DNA from 2 places in the Petrocella sp. genome. Region 1 is predicted to be linked to the other one. Evidence: riboswitches for the same ligand, from Rfam matches in the RefSeq annotation. Region 1 holds a riboswitch; the other holds the start of a gene.

The links. A riboswitch is a leader RNA that binds a small molecule or an ion and turns the genes downstream of it on or off. The one in region 1 is predicted to bind thiamine pyrophosphate.
Region 2: it holds a riboswitch for thiamine pyrophosphate, as region 1 does, so the genes downstream of both, thiW (energy coupling factor transporter S component ThiW) here and thiT (energy-coupled thiamine transporter ThiT) in region 1, are expected to answer to the same signal.

Annotation. Positions count from the first base shown of each region.
Region 1 is NZ_JCBCDA010000059.1:12,543-21,997, forward strand. It holds gene purK (5-(carboxyamino)imidazole ribonucleotide synthase) at 52-1,200, shown strand; gene purE (5-(carboxyamino)imidazole ribonucleotide mutase) at 1,210-1,725, shown strand; gene purC (phosphoribosylaminoimidazolesuccinocarboxamide synthase) at 1,779-2,495, shown strand; gene purF (amidophosphoribosyltransferase) at 2,528-3,931, shown strand; gene purM (phosphoribosylformylglycinamidine cyclo-ligase) at 3,928-4,947, shown strand; gene purN (phosphoribosylglycinamide formyltransferase) at 4,941-5,573, shown strand; gene purD (phosphoribosylamine--glycine ligase) at 5,612-6,871, shown strand; TPP riboswitch at 7,099-7,198, shown strand; gene thiT (energy-coupled thiamine transporter ThiT) at 7,255-7,929, shown strand; gene AC6F8J_RS07060 (hypothetical protein) at 8,345-9,091, opposite strand.
Region 2 is NZ_JCBCDA010000113.1:74,960-84,414, forward strand. It holds gene AC6F8J_RS13155 (TetR family transcriptional regulator) at 1-213, opposite strand, end outside; gene AC6F8J_RS13160 (hypothetical protein) at 325-486, opposite strand; gene dinB (DNA polymerase IV) at 601-1,785, opposite strand; gene AC6F8J_RS13170 (branched-chain amino acid aminotransferase) at 1,877-2,947, opposite strand; gene thiC (phosphomethylpyrimidine synthase ThiC) at 3,178-4,464, opposite strand; gene thiM (hydroxyethylthiazole kinase) at 4,474-5,856, opposite strand; gene thiD (bifunctional hydroxymethylpyrimidine kinase/phosphomethylpyrimidine kinase) at 5,840-6,622, opposite strand; gene thiW (energy coupling factor transporter S component ThiW) at 6,604-7,131, opposite strand; TPP riboswitch at 7,247-7,353, opposite strand; gene AC6F8J_RS13195 (hypothetical protein) at 7,527-7,913, shown strand; gene AC6F8J_RS13200 (uracil-DNA glycosylase) at 7,932-8,612, opposite strand; gene AC6F8J_RS13205 (nitroreductase family protein) at 8,644-9,186, opposite strand; gene gltX (glutamate--tRNA ligase) at 9,210-9,455, opposite strand, start outside.

The DNA.
Region 1 (9,455 bases):
TTTATGTGTTTGAAAGCCTTATGACGGTATGACAGAAAAAGAGGTTATAACATGAGTGAGCTTAAGAGAATAGGTATCATAGGCGGCGGACAACTTGGCAAGATGATGATTCTAGATGGGAAAAGATACGGATATTATATCGTGATCTTAGACCCAACAAGGGATTGTCCATCCCATGCCATATCGGATGAGCATATTATTGCGGCGTTTGATGATGTGGATGCTATTCGTGAATTGGCAAACAAGGTGGATGTCATCACCTATGAATTTGAACATATTCATGTAGATATTCTAAAAGAATTAGAAAAAGAAGGGCATGCCATTTACCCTACGCCTGAAAGTTTGGCCATTATTCAAAATAAATTCAATCAGAAAAAAACGCTACTTGAAAATGGGGTGCCTGTACCGGATTTCTATGAAGTTAAGGATGTATCCGATATTCACCGCATTGGTAAAAGCTTTGGTTACCCTATGATGCTAAAAAGCTGTACAGGCGGTTATGATGGCAAAGGTAATTTCTTAATAAAAAAAGCAAAAGAAGTTCAAACAGCTTATGAACAACTGGGAAGTGGGAAACGCCCACTTATGATTGAAAGATTCGTTAATTTTGATAAAGAGATCTCTGTATTGGCTTGTAGGGGGATAGACGGCGATTTGGCCATATATCCTGTTGGTGAAAACAAACACATAAACAGTATTTTAGATGAAACGGCAGTACCGGCCAACTTATCAGACAAGGGCACAAAGAAAGCAATGGCAATGGCTACCGAGGTCATGAATATATTTCATGGTGTGGGTATGTTTTGCGTTGAATTATTTGTAACCAAAGATGAAAAATTCTATGTGAACGAAGTGGCACCAAGACCTCATAATTCAGGGCACTATACCATAGAAGCCTGCCTAACCTCTCAATTTGAAAACCATATTAGAGCGATCGTAGGGTTGCCTCTGGGTGATGTAACACTTAGAACACCGGTAGTCATGAAAAATCTATTAGGAGAAGCCACAGGGACGAGTAAAGTCCTTGGTCTAAGCAAAGCTTGCCAGATATCAAACGCAAAAGTACATCTCTATGGCAAAAAAGAAGTAAAGCCACATCGTAAAATGGGACATATAACAGCAATCGGTTCAACGGTTGAAGAAGCAAGAGCAGCAGCGGAATTGGCCTTTTCAAAAATCAAAATTATAAAGGAAGAATAGGAGATATGTATGCAACCTTTAATTGGAATTATTATGGGAAGTGATTCAGACCTTCCTGTTATGTCAGAAGCGGCAAAAGTACTAGATGCCTTGAAGATACCTTATGAACTTACCATCGTTTCAGCCCATAGGACGCCGGAACGTATGTATACCTATGGAAAAGAGGCGAAAAATAGAGGCTTGAAAGTTATTATTGCAGGTGCAGGTGGGGCAGCCCATCTACCGGGCATGGTAGCAGCCTTAACCACGGTTCCGGTTATTGGAGTTCCGGTTAAGACCAGTAGCCTAAGTGGAATTGATTCTCTATATTCTATTGTTCAGATGCCACCAGGCATACCCGTTGCAACCGTGGCCATTAATGGTGCAAAAAATGCCGGTCTTTTAGCAGCTCAAATATTAGCTAGCTTTGATGAAGGAATTCATACAAGCGTCGAGACCTATAAGAAGTCTCTAGAAACAATGGTAGAGGAAAAAGCAAGTCGAATAGAAGCAATAGGATACGAAGCCTATCTTGAAAAGATGTAGGATTTAAATTGAAACATGAGCATAATCATCTTTTGACAACACGGAGGAAATCAATGGAAAAAAAAGCACTTTTATACGAAGGTAAGGCGAAAAAAGTCTATATAACCGATGAAGCAAACAAGTTAATTGTATCCTATAAAGACGATGCAACAGCCTTTAATGGTGCCAAAAAAGGTGTCATTGAAGCGAAGGGGATTGTCAATAACCGTTTGTCCAATTTCTTTATGAAAATGTTAGAAACAAAAGGGATTCCTACCCACTTTATAGAAGAGTTAAGTGACAGAGAAACAGTTGTAAAAAAAGTGACCATCATTCCATTAGAGGTGATTGTAAGAAATTTTGCTGCCGGTTCTTTAAGTAAAAGACTAGGCCTTGAAGAGGGTATGAGGTTGAACAAGACAGTGTTGGAATACTCCTATAAAAACGATGAACTTGGGGACCCAATGATCAATAATTACCATATTTTTGCACTGGATATCGCAACGAAAGAAGAATTAGATTTGATTGAGGCCTATGCCTTTAGAATCAACGAAGCCCTAACAGCCCATTTGAAAGATGTAAATATTGAGCTCATTGATTTTAAGATTGAGTTTGGAAAAACCTCTAAAGGTCAAATTATACTGGCTGACGAAATATCGCCGGACACTTGCCGTTTCTGGGATGCTACCACTAACAAAAAACTAGACAAAGATAGATTCAGAAGAAACCTTGGGGATGTAGAAGATGCTTATCAAGAAGTCATGAACCGTTTACTGGCTCATGACAACTAGACAACTGATCAAAGGACAACTCGGAGGAAATTATGTGGCAGGATAAATTAAAAGAAGAATGTGGTGTGTTTGGGGTGTACAATAACAATGAGTTTGATACTTCAAGAATGGTGTATTATGGCTTATTTGCTTTACAGCATAGAGGACAAGAAAGTGCAGGAATAGCCATTAATAACAATGGCACCATTGTATATAGAAAAGAAATGGGTATGGTAGCGGACATATTTGATGACTATGTATTGGATTATCTAAATGGTCATTCAGGTATTGGCCATGTCAGGTACTCTACCACTGGATCAAGTTTAGTGGAAAATGCCCAACCCCTCGTCATCAAATACACCAAAGGTCATATGGCTTTAGCACATAACGGCAACTTGACGAATGCAGATACTTTACGTAAGGGACTGGAAGCGAAAGGCACAATATTTCAAACAACAACAGACTCGGAAGTCATAGCGGCCTTGCTATCCAGAGCAAGAATTAAATACAACTCAATAGAAGAAGCACTGGTTGAAGTCATGTCAATCATCAAAGGTGCTTATGCTCTTGTCATTATGACCCCTCATAAACTTATTGCAGCAAGAGATCCTTTTGGTATGCGTCCTTTGGTGTTGGGGAAAAAAGAAGACTCTTTTGTATTCTCTTCTGAATCCTGTGCTTTTGACGCATTAGGTGTTGACTTAGTAAGAGATGTGGACCCAGGAGAGATTATTGTCATCAGTAAAGAAAAGGGACTGGAGTCCATTCAAACCAATAAGAAAAAGCAATCAGCTATGTGTAGTTTTGAATATATCTATTTTGCAAGACCGGATTCGGTGATTGAGTCATTGGAGGTCTATGAAGCACGATTTAGAGCGGGGAAAGTCCTCTTTGAGGAGTACCCTGTTGAAGCGGATGTCGTTGTTGGGGTACCGGACTCCGGACTAGGTGCAGCTCATGGTTTTGCGGCAGCATCCGGGATACCTCTTGTAGATGGTTTTATGAAAAATCGCTATGTGGGAAGAACTTTTATTGCTCCAAGTCAAGGGCTTAGGGAATTGGCCGTACATTTGAAACTAAATCCCATAAGAAGTCAGATTGAAGGTAAAAGGGTCATTATGATTGATGACTCCATTGTTAGGGGTACAACCAGCAGAAGAATTGTGAATTTACTGCGAGAAGCTGGTGCAAAAGAGGTTCATGTAAGAGTCAGTTCTCCGCCGGTAAAATATTCTTGTTATTTTGGCATTGATACACCGGAAAGAGAAAATTTGATTGCCAGCACCCACAGTTTGGATGAAATCAGAGACCTTATTTGTGCAGACAGTGTAGGCTATATCAGTAGAAAAGGTTTATTATCAACATTTGAGGGTGCCGGATGTGAATTCTGTACCGGTTGTTTTACTGGCGATTATCCAGTAGAGGTTGTAGATGAGGAGGCAAAAAGATGTCAATAGATTATAAGTCGGCCGGGGTAGATGTGGAAGCAGGCTACAAGGCAGTTGAATTAATGAAAGAACATGTCAAAACCACCATGCGTGAAGAAGTGGTAACGGATTTAGGTGGATTTGGCGGACTTTTTTCCTTAGCCAAGCATAAGATGGAAGAGCCAATATTAGTTTCCGGTACGGATGGTGTCGGAACAAAGTTGAAGATCGCTTTTGAATTAGAGCGACATGACACCATTGGTATTGACGCTGTCGCCATGTGCGTTAATGATATAATATGCGCCGGAGCAGAACCCTTATTTTTCTTAGATTATATTGCCTGTGGCAAAAATATACCTGAAAAAATAGCGACCATCGTGGGCGGGATTGCTGAGGGTTGTCGACAATCAGGTGCAGCTTTAATAGGCGGAGAGACAGCGGAAATGCCGGGATTTTACCCTGAAAATGAATACGATCTGGCCGGATTTTCTGTTGGTATCGTGGATAAAAAAGATGTGATTGATGGTAAGGATATAAAAGAAGGTGACATATTACTTGGCTTACCGTCCTCTGGGATACATAGCAATGGGTATTCCTTAGTAAGGAAACTTTTTAACCCAACAAGGGATAAACTGGCTCTTGAAGTGGCCGGTCTTGATACCAGTTTAGGTGAAGCCCTTCTTGTACCGACAAAAATATATGTCAAGATGATTAAAGCCTTAAAAGAAGCGGTTAAAATAAAAGCCATCAGCCATATAACCGGTGGTGGATTCATTGAAAACATACCAAGAATGTTACCCAAGGATTGTTATGCAAAGATTCAATTGGGTACATGGCCGGTGCATCCAATCTTTAATGTCATGCAAGCCCTTGGAGATATCAAACAGGAAGCCATGTACAACACCTTTAATATGGGGATTGGCATGATTGTGGCTTTGGCTCCAAGTGAGGTGGATCAGGCGATTAAAGTCCTTGAGGCCATAGGAGAAAAAGCTTATGTAATTGGCGAAGTAAAAAAAGGTCAATCAGGAGTGGAATTATGCTAAAAGTCGGTATATTAGTATCAGGTGGCGGAACTAATCTACAAGCCATTATTGATCGTATCGAGAATCAAGAAATAAAAAATGTAAAAATTGTAACCGTCGTAAGTAATAGGAAGAAGGCCTATGCTCTAGAAAGAGCTAAGAAGCATGGTCTATCAACCTGTTGGATAAGCCCAATAACATATGAAACGCGAGAAGCATTCGACCAAGCATTAATTGATTATTTTCAAGCATTAGAAGTGGATTTGGTGGTACTGGCAGGTTATTTAGTCGTACTTGGCAGTCGGTTTATTAACGCTTATAGGAACAGAATCATCAATGTACACCCATCTCTCTTACCGGCTTTTTCAGGAGATGGCTTCTATGGTCTTAAAGTCCATGAAGCGGCTCTTGAACGAGGTGTTAAAGTATCAGGTGCCACCATCCATTTTGTGGATGAGGGTACAGATACCGGTCCCATTGTTGCTCAAAAAACAGTTCAAGTCTTAGAAACTGATACACCGGAAACACTACAAAAGCGAATTATGGAAGAAGCGGAATGGCAGTTGTTACCGGAAGTCATTAACCAAATCGCTAGGGGCCAGTTGGAAGTGATTCATGGTAAAGTGTTTCAAAAGAAAAGTGTTTAGAAAAGGTATCTAATATTGTATGAAGGATTGGAGTAAAGATGAAAGTACTTGTTATCGGTGGTGGCGGCCGTGAACATGCCATTATATGGAAACTTGCACAGAGTAAAAAAGTGACTAAAATCTATTGTGCCCCAGGCAATGCAGGCATCATGGAAATGGCAGACTGTGTGAATTTATCAGCGACGGATGTTGAAGGGCTACTTGACTTTGCACTTAAAGAAGCCATCGACTTGACCGTTGTAGGAATGGATGACCCATTGATGCTTGGCGTTGTGGATCGCTTTGAATCCAAAGGTTTACGTATTTTTGGTCCGAGAAAAAATGCTGCAATTCTTGAAGGTAGTAAAGTTTTTGCCAAAGACCTAATGAAAAAACACAATATTCCAACAGCCGGTTATGAAGTTTTTGATGACCCAAATGAGGCAAAAGCCTATCTGAAAACGTGTACATATCCGACAGTTCTAAAAGCAGATGGATTGGCCCTTGGTAAAGGTGTTTTGATATGTGAGACCCAAGAAGAAGCTTTAGCTGGTGTGGATGAGATTATGGTGGCCCAAAAGTTTGGTGATGCCGGAAAAGTTATGGTGGTAGAAGAGTTCATGACCGGACCGGAGGTTTCTGTGTTATCATTTTGTGATGGGGAACATGTTCTACCGATGGTGAGTGCCCAAGATCACAAGCGTGCTTTTGACAAGGATCAAGGACCAAACACAGGTGGTATGGGTACATTTTCTCCTAGTCAGTATTACACAAAGGAAATGCATGAAATAGCGGTAAAAACCATATTTGAGCCCAGTTTAAGAGCTATGAAGGCAGAAGGAAGGCCTTTTATGGGTATTATATTCTTTGGTTTGATGCTGACACCACAGGGTATTAAGGTATTGGAATACAACGCAAGATTTGGAGATCCGGAAGCACAAGTTGTATTACCTAAGCTGAAAACAGATTTATTTGATGTTTTCCAAGCGGCCATTGATGGCCGGTTAGATGAGATTGAGCTAAAGTGGGACAATAGAGCTACTGTATGTGTTGTTATGGCGTCTGGAGGCTACCCTATAGCCTATGAAAAGGGTTACACCATTACCGGTTTAGAAGAACAAAAAAAGAAAGACGATGTTGTCGTCTTTCATGCCGGCACAAAAAAAGAGGATGACCGAGTCCTTACAAATGGCGGTCGTGTCCTTGGCGTAACAGCCTTTGGCAATTCTATAGAAGAGGCAAGAAAAACGGCTTATAAAGCCGTTTCAGAGATTGAATTTGAGAATAAGCAATATCGAAGTGATATCGGTATTAAGTAAGAAGAATTTTCAGTTTTATTTTTAGAATCGATGGGATGGGGTGTAAAGGAATGAGAATATGCCATTCGCCCATTCGAATTTATCTCTGTTTTCAATCTTCTCAGCTAGAAGTCGTTTTTTATTTGACTCTAAATGAATTTCATAGAAAATCATTATTCTATAGTAAAGTTTTTTATTAATACTCAAATCATCTTGACAGATAAACAGAAAAGCAGTATGCTAATAGAGCAAATCGCTAGGGGAGCCGTCACACGGCTGAGATAGTATTAACTGACCCTCATACCTGAACCAGATCATGCTGGCGTAGGAAAGCAGTGCTTGAGTAGTATCATCATAGCATTCAGTTAATACCGCCTACGATAATTTCGTTAGGAGGTTTTTTTATGTTCGAAAGATTCAAAGAAGCATGGGCAACAGGTGATCTTCAACTCATTATTGAATCGGATATGGGTAAGCTCATCATCATTGTACTGGCTGTATTGTTATTACTGCTGGCACTTATTTTGGTTAACAAGGAAGGTGATTCAGAGCATAAGATTAAGCCCTTGGCTTATTCAGGGGTAGCCATTGCACTGGCTATGGTGTTATCACAGATTAAGCTTTTTGCCTTGCCCCAAGGTGGGTCTATAACTTTATTTAGTATGTTCTTCATTGTTGTCATCGGTTATTTCTATGGTGTTAGACAAGGAGTATTGGCTGGTATTGTTTATGGACTTCTACAATTGGTCTTTGGTGGTTGGGTCATGCACCCGGTTCAGCTCGTATTGGATTATCCTCTGGCCTTTGGCGCATTAGGGTTATCCGGTATCTTTGCAGGCTCAAAGCATGGTTTGGTCAAAGGATTAGCCATAGGTGTTATGGGTAGGTTCTTTTTTCACTTTTTATCAGGTATTATCTTCTTTGCCGAGTACACACCAGAAGGTTGGAACACCATTTTATATTCATTTTGGTATAACTTTTCTTATACCGGTGTAGAAGGTTTTGTGACAGCGATTGTACTATTAGTTCCGAGTGTCCTGCAAGCCTTTAATCAGATTAAAAAGTCAGCCATATCTTAGGATATTAGCAAAATAACGACAAATTAACAAAAAAGGACAACCTATGATTGGTAGTCCCTAGTTTCTTAACGAAGTAGTAACCATGGATGGAAATCTAAGGTTACTACTTTTTTGCTTGAGACTCAAGTTGTCTTATGAAAGCCCATCCGTGGATTAGCTGCAAGGCCTCTGTTCTTTATCCTGGAACTTCATACTCTGTTTAAATAATCACTTTTCATTTATTCTTTTAAATTTCATTAGTATAAAAAGTGAGTATTAGTTTTGATATTAATAGTAAGTACCAAATGAAAAACTACGACTAATAGGTAATACTCTAGTAAGCCAACACCGACCATGAAGTGCATGGATGCACCAATTAGAGACCCTAATTACACACTGTGGAAGGGTTTTCATGGAATCTCAGATCACGAGACATTTATTGCAATTCCATACCAATCTCTATAAAAGCAACAACATGATCAACAATTATAAACTCAATATATCGATAACTATGATCCGTATATCGATAAGTATCTTGAAGTGTATCACCGGTTTCGACCTGCTCAATTTCATGATAAGTATTTTCAAGTCTTTGAAATGAATCACCGACTTTGATGCCACGGTAGGTTTCATATAGGTTATTGCTTATGTCCATTCTCATAACATAATATGTTTTTCCATTCTCTTTGGGTGATAAGAGTATAACCCTTAATCCTTCATATTCTATAGTTTTTAGCTTAGAACCTTCGAAAGTATCTCCACCTTGACCTATGGTCTCTACAATCTCAGTTTGATGGTTACCTAGGATATCAGGAATACTGATTTGATCATCCCAGCTCATAATACCTAGAGAAGTATTCTTATGTGTAATGAGACGAAACTCATTTTCAAGTGGATCATTAATGATGGGCATCGTACTTTCATTAGGCTCGTTAGGTTCTGTAGGCTCTAAAGCTTCGGAAGATTCAGTCATGTTCTCAGTCAAGCCATCAGTGTTACCATAAGAAGCACTGTTCTCCATGCTTTCGGAATCCAAAGACTTTGTTAATATTTTTTCAGACGGATTTGCAGGTATTTCACCTTGATCGAAGACATAAGCAATAGCTAAGATCAATACAATAATCATAGCCACAGTTAAAAATAGTTTTAATTTGCCGCTCGAATGTTTATTATCCTCTGTCATAATTCGCCTCCAAGATAGTTAAAAAATATAAAGCTGCTACTATATGCTAAATATATAATCGGCAAATGTCAATCTTATCATTAGATGTATAATATAAATGAAATATTAGGAAAAGAACATCTAGCAATAATGAACAAGACTATAAATATTAGGTAAAAAATGATATAATCTAAAAGACCGGAAAGCAAAATAATTCTAAATCCATTATAAAAAAGGAGGCTTTATGTCTGGTGATGACATATGAAGTATTATCCCTTAGAGTGGTGACGGAAAAATATGATGCACCCTATTTTTCATATCACTTTACCCTTTGTACAAACACTGATTTCACATACAGTATATAAATTATGTTGATGCATTCATA
Region 2 (9,455 bases), on a different contig from region 1:
ATAATGAAGTTCCTCTTTAAAAATATCTATAAATTGATTGCCATATACCTCTAAAACACTAGAAAGCAAACCTTCCTTGCTTCCAAAATGGTGATATAAGGATGGTTTGGTTACACCCACTTCTATTACAATTCGAGATACGCCTGTATTTTCAAAACCCTCTTTTGCAAAAAGCTCCACTGCTTTTGCAATGATTTCATTTTTTACTGTCATTTTTTCTCCTTCGTATCATAATTGACTACCAAGTCATTATACCATTCGGTATATAATATGGCAAGAAAAAAATAGACTCCCGTCTATTTTTTCTACTTTTACCACTTTATATCAATCAATCAAATGTTTCTTACTTGCTAAAACTTTACCACCATAAACAATGGTCACTGTTCCAAGTGTAATTCCAACTACAATCATGAGAATACCTACAATTATATTGGCAGCACCGGCTCTACTCAATCGATTGTATACTTTTTCATTAAATTCCAACATGTTTTCCACTCCCATCTTTATCCTAAAGAATCATCTCATAACTCATATATTGAATTTAATTATAGCACTTGGCCTGTTTAAAAACAACCATCAATCCTACATGAAATCTTAGTATTATTTTGGTGGTTTTCTGTCTAATAATGTAGCACGTTTAATGCTACTATAGCCATACTTATTGCGTATTTCGTCTAACATATGATCGACCTCTGCTTTTTCAGTTGTCATCTCCACATCAAAGAGCGATACTTGACGGTAGTCCGATGCATCAAAGCCACTAACAGTTACGCCAAGTAGGCGCAGGGGGTTTTTCGTCCATGCCTGCCGGATGAGCGCCATTGCCGTTTCAAAGATGATTTCAGTATGGTGGGTTGGTGCTTCTATGGTTTTTGACCTTGTCATGACTGAAAAATCACTGTATTTTAGTTTTACCGAAACCGTCTTGCCACTCAACATTTTTCTTCTAAGTCGATACCCCACACGATCTGCCAGCAATAAGACTTCTTCCCGAATCAAAGCCATCTCCAGAATATCTTTAGAATAGGTCATCTCATTTCCAATGCTTTTGGGTTGTTCCATAGATCCGTCCACCACATCTGTACCTATACCATTGGCGCTTTCATGCATATACATACCTGTCTTATACCCAAAAGTATCCACCAGTATATTTACTTTAGCATTAGCCAAATCCCCTATTGTCTTTATGCCCATTGCCTTTAATTTGGGCACTGTTTTTTTCCCAATTCCATATAGCTCACCAACTTCAAGTGGCCATATTCTTTTACGAAAACCTTCTTCAAAAAGTGTGGTGATACCCATAGGTTTTTTATATTCCGATGCCATCTTTGCTAGAAGCTTATTGTTGGCAATTCCAACGGAACAGGGTAAGTCCAGTTGCTTTAGAATGTCGTCTTGAATTCTCTTTGCTGCCACTTTTGGCTCTCCAAAGAGATGCTCTGTTCCAGTCATGTCCAGAAAAGCTTCGTCAATAGAAACTTGCTGCTTAATAGGGGTGTAATCATCAAAAATTGACATAACTTTTTGGGACATCTCCACATATAGATCGTGGGAGACAGCAATAACCTTTCCTCTTGGGCAAAGTCGCATTGCTTCATGAATCAACATCGTTGTTTTGACACCATAAGCTTTTGCATCATAGGAAGCTGCAAGTACGATCCCGCGTCTTGTTTCAGGATCACCACCTACAATAAGGGGTACCTGCTTAAGTTCAGGATTTCTTGCTTGTTCGCAAGAAGCAAAAAAGGCATTCATGTCGATATGAAAGATTGTTTTGGGACACATATTTATCACCTGTTTTCATCGTGCAATCAAGCCACCTGGTAAAGCGGTTTAAAAAAACCGCCTTTATAGGCGGCTTTATATAGTCTTTATCCTATTGGTTTACTTTAAGCGTCCAATTGTATGAATCTTCAATAGCACCGCTTTGAACGCCGGTAATGGTATCATACAATCTACGTGCAACCGGTCCTATTTCTCCGTTATTAACTATCAATTGACGTCCATCCCAGTCAAGTAAACCAACCGGAGAAATAACCGCTGCTGTACCTGTACCGAACGCCTCTTCAAGACGGCCTTCATCATGTGCCAAATACAAATCATCAATAGAGATTCTTCTCTCAGATACATTCATCTTCCAATCTTTTAACAATTGGATGACAGAATCTCTCGTCACACCCGGTAATATGCTACCTTCTAGGGAAGGGGTGATTATCTCACCGTCTATTTTAAAGAAAACATTCATGGTGCCTACTTCTTCAATGTATTTTCTCTCAACACCATCTAACCATAGTACTTGAGCATAGCCTTTTTCTTTGGCTTTCATCTGTGCTTTTAAGCTGGCCGCATAATTGGCTCCGGTTTTTGCAAAACCTACGCCACCTTTAACTGCTCTTACATATTCAGTCTCTACCCATATTTTTACTGGATTCATACCTTCTTTGTAATAAGCGCCAACAGGGGATAAAATAATCATCAGTTTATATCTATTGGCTGGACGAACACCTAAGAAAGGATCCGTCGCAATAATAAATGGACGTATATATAAAGACGTTCCCGGTAGGCTTGGTACCCAATCTTTATCCATTTCTACAATCGCTTTTATGGCTTGTAACACATCCGCTTCATTCACTTCTGGTATGCAGATCCGTTGATTGGTGGTATTGGTTCTTTTTATATTCATCTCCGGTCTAAAAAGTAAGATCTCATTATCTTTTGTCCTATAGGCTTTCAACCCTTCAAACATCTCCTGACCGTAATGGAATACCATAGCTGAAGGTGCCAGCACCACGTCTTGATAGGGGACAATCCTGGGATCAATCCATCCCTTACCTTCTTCATAATCCATGATAAACATATGATCTGTAAATATATTGCCAAAACCCAATTGATTGGGGTCTGGTTTTTCCTTAAAAGTTGTTGCCTTTTCGATTCTTATATTGAGCATGGATAAGCCCCTTTCCCATTTCTATTTCCACAAATGACTGCAGAAATTGCGTTACTCCATATTATAACAGTTCTTCAAAATAATTCAACAGATTTTTATCGTCTTAACTTGTTAAAGTGTTTCCAATTAAGCAAGGTCAAAGTATATGAAATACACATAGAAAAATCGCAAAGCTTGATTCCAATGTTATCTTAATTGAATGGTTAAGGCATCAAAACTATTTTGACCCTTTAGCCATTTAATGCTTCTTTCATATTTAAGATGGCACACATTTTCCCACACATGGAACAAGTTGTTTCATCTTCAAGTTCTGTATGCTCGCGGTAAGCCCGTGCTTTTGAAGAATCTATGGCCAAATCAAACATAGACTTCCAATCCAGATTAACTCTAGCTTTACTCATCTGCTTATCCCAATCTCTTGCGTGTGGTATTTTCTTAGCGATATCTGCCGCATGAGCTGCAATTTTTGTTGCGATGATGCCTTCCTTCATATCTTCAACTGTTGGTAAACGTAAGTGTTCCGCCGGGGTTACATAGCATAAGAAATCCGCACCGGCCGCTGCTGCAATCGCACCACCTATAGCACCGGTGATGTGGTCATATCCAGGCGCTATATCCGTCACAAGAGGACCTAACACATAAAATGGTGCGCCATGACAGAGTTTTTTCTCAAGCATGACATTGGCTTCGATCTCATCCATCGACATATGACCCGGTCCTTCAATAATGACCTGTACATCTTTATCCCACGCACGTTTTGTGAGTTCTCCAAGTGTAATTAGTTCTTGAATCTGGCTGGCATCTGTAGAATCTGCCAACCCCCCTGGTCGACAAGCATCACCTAGACTTAGTGTTATATCAAATTCTGCACATATATCCAATAGATCATCAAAATACTCATAATAGGGATTATCATATCCGGTTAGGCGCATCCATGCAAACATCAAAGAGCCACCTCGTGAAACCAAGTTCATCAGACGTGGGTTTTCAAGAAAGGTCTCTGACGTCCTACGGTTCATACCGGCATGAATGGTCACAAAATCCACACCATCTTCTCCGTGCTTACGTACCATGGCCAAAAAATCTTCAGGCTGGACATCTTTAAGCTCTTTTTCAAAAAAACCAAAAACATCATATACCGGCACCGTGCCAATCATGGCACCGGACATTTCGATCAGTTTTTTTCTAAACTGCTCGGTCTTTCCATAGTTACTTAAGTCCATAATGGATTCAACACCCATATCCAGTGCAGCTCGGACTTTCTCAAGTTCCATTTCCGGATCATTACAGTCCTTTGATATACCCAGATTCACATTCATTTTGGTCCTTAACCCTTCACCAACACCTTCAGGATCAATGGACAAATGCTTACGGTTGGCCGGAATGACAACGGTTCCTTTTGCGATTTTTTCTCTTAAACCTTCGACATCCATATTTTCTTTTTTAGCTACTATTCTCATAATATCCGTGATAATGCCTTGCTTTGCTGCGTTCATTTGTGTTGTATAAGTTTGCATCGTTTTCTCCTAAAATTTCTTCTTTATTTGATGGATTCTTTTTGCAATGTTTTCTTTTTTTTCTTGATAGATGGTTGACACCATAGCAACACCATCTAGGTACCTGGTATGTTCTCGTGATAAAAGATTGGCTGTGATACCACCAATGCCATATAGAGGCAAAGTTACATGATTATAAATGGACTGTAGTGTTGGCAGATTCATTGGTATAGCGTCTTGCTTTGTTGACGAAGAAAAAAGTGCCCCAACACCAAGATAGTCTGCGCCATAATCCGCTGCATAACGGGCTTGTTCTAAGGTTTTGGCCGTTGCTCCAATAACGACATTTGGGCCCAGTTCTCGCCTTGCTTCTCGAATGGAGGTATCGTGTAGGCCAAGGTGAACACCATCTGCTCTAATTTCTTTTGCTAACTCTACATCGTCGTTAATTATAAAGGTCGTACCATATTCCCTTGCCATGGCTTGCAACTGTCGACTCTCTTTTAGTTTTTCTTCCCAAGTTTTATGTTTCACACGGTACTGAAGATACCCTACACCGGATTGTAATGCTAATTGAGTTTTTGATAAACATGTAGATCTAAACGCCCGTTCATCTTCAGTCTCTTGAGTGATTAGGTATATAGGTGCATTTCGTTTGGCCACCTCATCCATAAGTTGTTGCTTGTAAAGTCCTAGTCTTTGCTGATGAGCGATCTCTTGTGCAGCCATCTGACTGCTCCGATTCATGCAATCGAGAGCTTTTAATATGGCTTCATGTCGATCCATACTTGAGGCACATACACGTGTTATGATCAAACTGTTTAACATGCAACCTGTTCCTGTCATACGTTGTTGTAAAGCACTGCCACCTGTAAGTTCCCAAACGCCTTTTGATGAGGCTACATAATCTGTAGCACCGGTAATAACCACAATGAATTCAAGGTTGAAGACTTCATACTTTTTCCACAGGTTTTGTGCCAGTTCATAATGCTTATCCCCTATATCTATCTGACTATCTACACCGTAAAATGTTGTACTGATTTTTTCATTCAGCAAGGCTTTTGCCTCTTGGGTATTACACTTTAGAATAGATACCCCACCGTTTTTCAAAGCTTTGATTGATTGGTTCATACGAAACCGGCTTGCGCTACATCCAACTGGGTCCAAAAGAAGTGTTTTATTATGTTCCTTCGCTATTTGATGTGCATAATCCATTTTATTAAATCGCATTTGATCTGCCGTTCCGATGTTAATAACAACACCATCTACTTTGGGAATGATTTCTTCATACTCCATTGAGGCTTCGGACATGATTGGCCGCCCACCAGATGCTATACACATATTGGCCACGTCCGCCATGGTGACGTAATTGGTCAAAAAATGGATGATCGGCTTTTTAGTTTCCAAGTGCATGAACAACCCCCTCGCCTTGACCCACAAGATAGCCATCTCTTATGGCCTTTGTGACCGTTTTTTTTGCGCCGCTTATAGCTTTATTAAGTGTTTTACCGGATGCTAACTCACAAGCTATGGCTGAAGAAAGACAACACCCTGTTCCATGTGTACAATTACTAGCCAAGCGTTTTTCTCTAAAGGTTACCATCTTATTGCCATCATAGAAAAAATCAATGGCCTGATTTTCCCAAGTAAAATGACCGCCTTTTAATAAAACCGGTGTATGATACATTTGATAGAGTTTTTTACAAGTCTTTTCCATATTTATCCCTTTTTCAATCTGGATACCGGTTATTCTCTGGGCTTCAAAAAGATTGGGTGTTATTAATGACACTTTACTCATTAACTTATCAAGGGCTATTAAAGCCTCTTCCCTAATGAGCTGTTTTCCCGTTGATGCATACATCAAAGGGTCTAAGACAATGGGACACTTTTGATCTTCAAGCCATCTTATTACGGCAAGAATGTTCTCTAACGTATAAAGCATACCTATTTTGATGGCTGAAATCACAAAATCTTCATCCATAACAGAGAGTTGTTCTCTAACTTCAATAGGTTGAATACAATGAATCCTTTGGGTGTTTTGAGCGGTTATGGCTGTTATGGCTGTTATAGCATGATGGCCATAGGAGGCTATGGTTTTTACATCTCCTTGTATGCCTGCGCCACCAGATGAGTCTGATCCTGCAATCGTGAGTACATTTTTCATATTCTTTCTTTCCATTTTCTTATTGGTTTCAATATATTAGTGGCTTCAAGAATAATCAGCGAAAAAATACTACCTACCAAAGAACTGATTCCAAAAGGTACAATAAAGAAAAAAAGACCAACATGATTGCCCATCAGATAACTTGCCACCGGTGCTGCAATCATACTCCCTCCGATTCCAGTTCCCAAGACTTCACCTAAACAAGCCATCCGATGATTAGAAAAACCTTGTTTAGAAAACCGTTGATATAGAAAGCCTGCCAACGCGGCGCCTATCATACTTCCCGGAAAAGCCAACAAAGAACCCATACCCAACATATTGCGTATTAATGAAATCAAAAATGCATTAATCACCGCGTAAGCCGGTCCAAGTAGCACAGCGCCGATGACATTAATAAAATGTTGAATCGGAAAACACTTAGCAACACCAAAGGGAATATAAAAGGTACTCAGTATAACCCCTAGAGCTATTAACATACCTGAGATTGATAGCTTCAATGATCTGTTGTTTTTTGCTTTGTTCATCATAACCTCCATCTTGTGAATGATTTGATGATTCGGTTTATGCAGTTTTGAAAACATTCAGAAGTCTTTGAAAAAAGAAAAAACTATTATACAATTTTAACCTGTATAATAGCCTTATATTTGACTTAAGCTTTCCTACGTCGGCATGATCCGAATCAGGTCAAGGGTCAAAGACAATGGTCTTCCTCTCAGCCAGCATATCCGGCTCCCCTAGCGTTCTATTTAATTGAGTTACGGGTAAAGATTATCATAAAGATGCGTATACGTCAATACTCGGTTGTCATTAATTATAATTTTGTAGGTCTATTCATATGAAAAAGCTAATATTTTATTCTACTTAGGTCGATAATATAGATAGAATAAGAATTGTGCGCTTTATTATAGGAGATGATCTTATGAATTATTGGCCACATGATAAACACATCATTGATAACAGGGAAGGACCTGATTTTTGGATGAAATGGATAAAAATCGCATCTATTTTAGGCTGGATTATGGTCGGTGCTATTGTCGTGATGTTTGATCAGGCAAGACCTCAGATTTACTCAATTTTAGACATACATTATAATAAGGTTTCAGCTAGTACTTGGAATCAAGATATTCTAATGGGTACATTTATATTATCTATCTGTACATTTCTTTTTATCTTGATATCCTTATTGGCCAACGCTCAACGTCTAAAGAGAAAAGTGGATCGCGTTCGCATATCTTTAGTGATTACCATGTTTATATCCCTAAGCTTTATGCTAGGACTATTCATATGGTACTTGGGTACTTTATAATAACTTGTTCAATCTCATCTATTGTGAATAGGAATGTACTGACCAATCCACAGCCTCATACCCCATCTTTATGAGATGGTTATTAATATTGCTAAAAGGTCGACTACCAAAAAATCCCTTCCTTGCAGAAAAAGGGGATGGATGGGGGCTCTTTAGAATTCGATGTATTGGATTCGTAATTAGAGCCTCTTTTTTTATGGCATGGTTTCCCCACAAAACAAAAACCATGCCTTCTTCACGTTCATTCAATACTTCTATGACCCGATCAGTAAATCTTTCCCATCCCAGATGCTTATGAGATGAAGGTGCACCGGCTCTTACAGTACATATGGTATTCATCATCAAAATCCCTTGCTTGGCCCAGTCAATAAGGTACCCATGATCCGGTATTGGAATCCCAAGATCAAAAGCTAACTCCTTATAGATGTTCTTGAGGGAAGGTGGTAACTTCATATCCGGCATAACAGAAAAGCACAATCCATGTGCTTGCCCCTCACCATGGTATGGATCCTGTCCAAGTATAACCACTTTAACCTGATTATAATCCGTCATTTCAAAAGCTGAAAAAACTTGTGTTTTAGGTGGATATATCCTTTCATGCTCATAAGCATCTTCAAGAATTGACCACATTTCTTTATAATAGGTTTTTTCAAATTCTTCTTCTAATCGTGTTGCCCAATGTTTGTTTTTTATCTTCATACTCATAAGCCTTTCCAGAACAATGAGGATTCTAATAATGACCTGGATACATAATCTTATACTTATTATAATGCACTTTGTGAACATCAAGTTCCTCTAAGTCGTGAGGTGCTTTTTCCTCATCCGGATAGCCTATAGCAATTATTGCTTCAACCATGTAGTGTTCCGGTATAGATAAAAGTTCCTTTATATAGGTCTCTGATGAAGTACCCTTCTCTGTTAATCTTTCTCTGATTTGAACCCAACAGCTACCAAGACCAAGGCGTTCTGCTTCTAATTGAATATAAGTAGCCGCTATGGCACAATCTTCAACACACATATCACTTACGCTTGTATCACCGATGATAACAATGGCCATAGGTGCTTTGCTCACAAACGTAGATCCATGTGTCTTGGCCTGTGATAGTTGGTTTAGGATATCTTCATCATCCACCACCAGAAAACCCCAAGGTTTTCTGCCTCTTGAACTGGGTGCAAGTAGAGCCGCCGTAACAAGCTTGTCCACTTTCTCATATTCTATTTTTTGGGTCTTGTACTTTCGAATGCTCCGTCGATTAACCAATAAACGAATCATATTTTCACCTCTTATTCGATCACTTAAGCTTTCATGTTATCTAAATCATTTTTCAATTTTTCTAGACCGATTCTAATACGTTTTATAGATTCTTCTTTACCCAAGATAGCAGCTATGTCAAAAGCCCCTCCCGGTGTGGATTCTTTTCCTGAAAGTATGGTTCGAAGTGGCCATAAAATACGTCCGTTCTTCATGCCCTTTTCTTCTACAAAAGCCATAACCAAGTCATGCAAACTCTCAATCGTCCATGTTTCATGGGCTTCCAACAT